One region of the Bacillus sp. NP247 genome, then DNA from elsewhere that is predicted to be linked to it. Evidence: riboswitches for the same ligand, from Rfam matches in the RefSeq annotation. Region 1 holds a riboswitch; the other holds the start of a gene.
What was found. A riboswitch is a leader RNA that binds a small molecule or an ion and turns the genes downstream of it on or off. The one in region 1 is predicted to bind S-adenosylmethionine.
Positions count from the first base shown of each region.

Region 2: linked by a shared signal. The riboswitch ahead of KPL75_RS15895 (methionine ABC transporter ATP-binding protein) and the one ahead of KPL75_RS15105 (ABC transporter permease) in region 1 are both predicted to bind S-adenosylmethionine.

Region 1 covers NZ_CP076653.1:2,852,684-2,855,900, forward strand. Annotated here, with positions in the region: gene KPL75_RS15085 (multidrug effflux MFS transporter) at 1-158, shown strand, start outside; gene KPL75_RS15090 (hypothetical protein) at 191-637, opposite strand; gene KPL75_RS15095 (hypothetical protein) at 912-1,415, shown strand; gene KPL75_RS15100 (DUF3951 domain-containing protein) at 1,432-1,647, opposite strand; SAM riboswitch class I at 1,822-1,927, shown strand; gene KPL75_RS15105 (ABC transporter permease) at 2,065-2,982, shown strand; gene KPL75_RS15110 (ABC transporter permease) at 2,999-3,217, shown strand, end outside.
Region 2 covers NZ_CP076653.1:3,009,883-3,013,099, reverse strand. Annotated here, with positions in the region: gene KPL75_RS15900 (methionine ABC transporter permease) at 1-120, opposite strand, end outside; gene KPL75_RS15895 (methionine ABC transporter ATP-binding protein) at 110-1,129, opposite strand; SAM riboswitch class I at 1,254-1,359, opposite strand; gene KPL75_RS15890 (cysteine hydrolase family protein) at 1,601-2,146, shown strand; gene pruA (L-glutamate gamma-semialdehyde dehydrogenase) at 2,470-3,217, opposite strand, start outside.

The sequences.
Region 1 (3,217 bases):
TAGCACCGCTAGTAGGTATTGGTGGAAGTAATACAGCATTACCGATGGGTGTTGTTATAGCTCTTTGTGAAATTGGTGCCGTATTATGTTATCTATTTATGGCTAGAAGAAGTGAGAAGCAGTTTGAACTGCAACAAAATAAAAATTTAGAAGCTTAATACAAAAGAGCTGATTCAAACATTTCTTTGAATCAGCTCTTTTTTTCATTTTTTTGAAATAACTCATACATATTATTCATGATCGCATCATATAAGAAAGCAAGTTTATCCCATACCCAGCGGTTACTGTCGACCTCTTTCTCCCCGCAATCAATAATATCAGTATGATCTGTAATTCTATATGCCCTCTCAACGATAATAGGAGCAATCTTCGGTATGCGTGGAATTTCTTTTAAGACATCTGCAAAATTTCCAATGTAGACATGACCGATAATCTCGATTGTTAAAGATTTATCGGATATATTTAGCACAGTATGAAATTGATTTATATGTTGTTGCTTTAAATATTGGGCCAGCTTAAATGGAGCATGCTTCTTCTTTAATACGCGGCGAAGGCTCTCTGTATTTTCAATATGAAGTGACTTTTCGCGAATAAGGACGCGAATATCTTCGCCCATAAAGGGTATTGTATTGTACATTGATGATTCTCCTTACAAACTGAACTACGCTTACTTTATGCATATGTAAGTCTAGCATGGTTTGTTCTCTATGTGTGCTTACAGTTTTGTAAGGTGATGTAGTAAAGTGATGCAAAAGTTATTTGCATAAAGTGACGATACTGTGACAAAAATGTTGGTATGTATATTAAGATATCGTCTTAAGTGTAAAAAGTGGGGCGTTCTCGGTATAATAACAATTGGAGATAAAAGAAACTATAATTAGTAGTAGCTGTAGATAAAAGGAGAATTCGAGATGAAGAAGGTTTTGGGTATTGCTGTAATGGGAAGTATGATCCTTCTAGCAGGATGTAATGGAAATAAAGATACGAAAGAACCGAAAGAAAAGGTAGAGCAATCCACTGAGCAAACAGAAGAAATGAAAGAATACAGCGCAGTACATGAAAAATATGATACGAAAATAAATAAAGAAATTAATAAGGCGTTACAGTTATTTGAAGTGGCAAAAGAAAAGGGCGGTAAGGAAATAACGAATGCTACATATAAAGAAGATGTGCAAAAGGTAACGACGAGCATGTTAGAAGATATTGATAATATACGTAAAGAAATTCGTGTTCCAAAGTCGAAAGAGCAAGAACATGAGGTATATGTTGGTTTCTTGAATGAATCGGAACAAGCGATGAAAAAATTACAGAAGTTAGCTAAAGAAGAAGATTCATCATTAATTCGTGATATAGAAATTAATTTTGCAACAGCATCGACATACTATAAACGTTTTCAAACAGAAGCGAAAAAATAACCTTGCGTGTGCAAGGTTATTTTTTCTTCTTACCATCGCCATCTTCATCTTCGCATACTAATACTTTCTGCTCTTCGTGAAATTCGGAAATAATTTGTCCGGTAATATTATCGAAGGGTGTGTAAAAAGAAGTAATGCTTTTCTTTTTAATGAAAAGTTTATAAAATCCAATGATAACAAGTATAACAATTGTTAATGGTAATCCTATAGTAGCAAGAAGTGATGGATCCATCGTATAACTCCTTTAATATCATTTCTTTTTATTATAAACAAAAAACTGCGATTTAGATAAATGACTGCATTAAAAAACTGATTTTTCTAAATATATCCAATTTGATTGACTTTTCATTTTTTCAGAATTATAATTCGAAATATACAATTTGAACCAAATAATAATATAGCAATTTACTTATCCAGAGAGGTAGAGGGACTGGCCCTATGACACCTCAGCAGCGGGTTCTGCAAGATGAACACCGTGCTAATTCCAGCAAGCAAGTCTTGAAAGATAAGTGATGGGCCTTTGTTTATTAAGCCTTGATCTTATTTTTTTAAGATCAAGGCTTTTTGTATTCTAAAAAGAGAAAAGGGAGTAAGGGAAAAAGTACGTCAATAAAACAAAGTAAATTCACGTGTTTAGGGGGTTATTGAAGTGTATGTGATTAAAAAACTATCGGTTATGGTATTTACACTATGGGTTATTACGACAGTAACATTTTTGATTATGCATATTATTCCAGGGGATCCATTTTCATCAGATGCGAAGATTTTTCCTGAAGAAGTGATACAAAACATGAGAGCAAAGTATCACCTTGATGAACCGTTATGGAATCAATATGTTGCTTATTTAGATGGCGTAGTACATTTTGATTTTGGTGAATCCGTGCAATCGACAGGGCAAGGTGTATCAGAAATTATAACAACTGGCTTTGGACCATCGGCGATTATTGGCCTACAAGCACTTGTTATTTCATTGTTAGTCGGAATTGCAGCAGGTACATTTGCCGCGCTATATCATGGGAAAGTAATTGATTATAGTGTGAGCTTGCTTGCGATTCTCGGTATTTCTATTCCAAGTTTTATTTTAGCACCACTATTTATACAAGTATTCGCTATTCAATTTGAACTTTTACCAGTAGCGTCTTGGGGAACATTCGAACATACGGTATTACCATCCTTCGCATTGGCTTTAGGTCCAATTGCAGTTATTACAAGATTTGTTCGCTCTAATATGATTGAAGTGTTGCAGAGTGATTATATTAAGCTAGCGAGAGCGAAAGGTATACCAATTAAGAAAATCATTATAAGACATGCTCTTCGAAATGCGATTGTTCCGGTACTTACGTTTGTTGGCCCATTAATGGCTGGACTTTTAACAGGGACTTTTGTTATTGAAAAAATCTTTTCAATTCCTGGTTTAGGAAAATATTTTGTAGATAGTATTTTTAATCGAGATTATCCAGTGATTATGGGAACAACCATTTTCTATAGTGCGCTATTAATTGTATGTATTTTTATTACAGATATCATTCATCGTATTGTTGATCCGCGCATTCGTTCTATTACGTAAGGAGGGTGATGTTTAAATGGGGGCTTATGAAATTAATGACCAGTTATTAACGAATGAAGAGAAAAAAGAATTAACGATAAATAAAGATCAGCAAACGATTAGCCGAAAAAAGGAAGTGTTTCGCAAGTTTGTATCAAATCCTATAGCAGTTTTAGGGGCAGTGACGTTATTACTAATTATTGTTTTCTCGCTTATTGGCGAAAGTTTAACGTCATTTACTGCGAGTGAACAAGTA
Region 2 (3,217 bases), 160 kb from region 1:
TAGTAAACCTAGAGGTATACCAAGAATTGTAGCGAATATAAGGGTTACAATTACCATTAAGAGGGTATCCCCCGTCGCATCTAATATGCGAGGCCAAAATATACTCCAATCAACTCGCATGAGCTTCCACCTCCCTAAGCTGCACTTGCAATCTTAGATGTTGTAGTGCTTTTTGAATCTCTCTTTGTTCACCTTGTAGTTCTACTAGAAGATTTCCAAATAAAACATTTTGAAGTTCAATAATATTTCCGTAAAGAACATTTACATCAACGTTATAATTTTTCGCAATATATGATAGTACAGGCTGTCCTGTCTCCTCACCAGTAAACGTTAAGCGATAAATCTGACCTCCGTTTTGAATTTTCGCTAGCACGCTTTCTGGTAAGTGATCATTAATAACAGAGCGTACAAAATTTTGAGTTGTCTTTGTTTTTGGTTGAGTGAAAACGTCAAACAGTTTTCCTTCTTCAATTACTTTTCCTTTTTCCATAACGGCTACACGGTGACAAATTTCTTTCACAACGTGCATTTCATGTGTAATAAGAAGAATCGTTAAATTGTACTCTCTATTTACTTTCTTTAATAAATTTAAAATCTCTGTTGTTGTTTCCGGATCTAAAGCTGATGTTGCCTCATCACATATGAGAATGTCCGGTGATGTCGCAAGCGCCCTTGCAATCCCAACGCGTTGCTTTTGTCCGCCTGATAACTGTTCTGGATAATAGTTCGCTTTATCTTCTAGGCCAACAAATTTTAGTAATTCATTCACTCTTTCTTTTATTTCATCCTTTGGCAATTTCGCTAACTTTAATGGATACGCAATATTTCCAAATACAGTTCTTGAATTAAATAAATTAAAGCTTTGAAAAATCATTCCAATTCTTTGTCTTAGCTTTCTTAATTCTTTTGTTGTTAATGATGTAATATCTCTATCATCTATTGAAATCGTTCCCGCAGTTGGCCTTTCTAACATGTTTACTAGACGTAATAACGTACTCTTTCCAGCACCACTAAATCCAATAATGCCAAAAATTTCGCCTTTTTCAACTGACAACGTTACATCCTCCACGGCATGAACGGATTGTCCGCCTGATTCATATACTTTACTTACGTTGTTAAAAGAAATCATTTTCTTCCCTCCTATATGCTGTAAAAACTTGAAGTAGAGCTTTCGAGGTAAAATAAAAAGTGCTCCCCTTCTTATCAGTAATAAAAGATAAGAAGGAGAGCACTAATATGTACTCGTTCACATCTTCTCATCTTCCAAGCCTGTTTTAGGCTTGCTGGAATTAGCACGGTATTAAAAAACCCGTTGCTGAGGTATCGTAGGGCCAGTCCCTCCACCTCTCTGGATAAGAGTGTATCGATTTAATTGTTATTTAATTAATTCTCATTATAGAACTCAGAATAGTGAGAGTCAATACATTTTTTAGAAAAATATTAATTATTTCTTTATTAAAATTTTCAAATAAAAATTCATAATAAAATAGTAATCTTTAAAGTTATGTAAAATTCTTCTCCCTCATATTTTTTAAAAGGAGTATTTTTTCTATGAATTGAATACTATTATTTGAATATGAAATCAGAGGAAGGTGAATATATGAAAACAGCTCTATTACTCGTTGATATCCAAAATGATTATTTTCCAAATGGAAAGATGGAATTACGTAATCCAGTAGAAGCAAGTGAATATGCTAGTCAGCTACTACAACATTTTAGAATTAGAAACGAACCTATTTTTCATATCCAGCATGTAGCTATAAAAGATAGCGCTACTTTTTTCCTACCCAATACAGAAGGTGTCCATATTCACGAGAATGTCCGTCCGCTTAGAGAAGAAACTGTTATACTCAAACATTATCCAAATAGCTTCCGAGAAACTAATCTTTTAGAACAATTACAACGTTTAGACATTGAACACATCGTCATATGCGGGATGATGACTCATATGTGTATTGATGCTACGGTAAGGGCTGCTTTTGATTTTGGCTTTCATTGTACCGTTATACATGATGCTTGTGCTACAAAGGATCTTTCATTTAAGAATGCTACTATACCAGCTGTTTATATTCATAATACAATTTTGGCGAGTTTAAATGGAGTATACGCAAATATAATGAGCACAGAAGAATTTTTAGCGACCTAAAAAAACACTCCTTTCAGTGAGCAAAACCGAAAGGAGTGTTTTTTTGTCTAACCATAGATTTTCTTTCAAATTGTATTATACAGGAAATCCTCAAAATAAATACTAAAAAATATGACTAATAAGTCAATTTTTCTCGTTGTTTTGTTTCTATTTTCATGTTTATCCCGATATTAATAGGGTTTAGTTAGTTTTAAATAACACATGGTAATGTTTGGTAAATATTCGGTAAATATTTACCAGTTCAAATTAACTAGCTTCTATTATAGAGAGTTTCTCAAAAAGAAGAGATCTTCACAGACTGTGAAGATCTCTTCTACTATTTCTTATAAAGTTTCAGAAGTAGTTTTTGCTTGCATGTGAAGTGCTAAGTAATCAGGGCCACCAGCTTTAGAGTCTGTACCAGACATGTTAAAGCCACCGAATGGTTGGTAACCTACGATTGCACCAGTACATCCACGGTTGAAGTATAAGTTACCTACGTGGAAGTCTTCACGTGCTTTTTCAATATGGTCACGGTTGTTAGTAACAACTGCTCCCGTTAAACCGTATTCTGTATTGTTTGCAATTGCAAGTGCATGATCGAAGTCTTTTGCTTTACAGAATGCTACTACCGGTCCGAAGATTTCTTCTTTCATTAAACGAGCATCTTCTGCAACGTCAGCAACGATTGTTGGTTGGATGAACCAGCCTTTAGAATCGTCTCCTTCGCCACCTGATACGATTTTACCTTCTTCTTTACCAATTGCAACATAGCTCATTACTTTATCGAATGCAGCTTGGTCATTAACAGGTCCCATGTTGATATCTTTTGCATCTGGGTTACCTACTGTTAATTCTTTTGTTAATTCAACAGCACGATTTAATACGTGATCATATACATCTTCATGGATTACTGCACGAGAACATGCAGAACATTTTTGTCCTGAGAATCCGAATGCTGATGCAACGATAGATTTAGCTGCTAACTCAAGATCTGCTTCTTTATCAACAACGATTGTATCTTTACCGCCCATTTCAGCGATAACACGTTTTAACCAAATTTGTCCTGGGTTTACTTTTGCTGCACGCTCA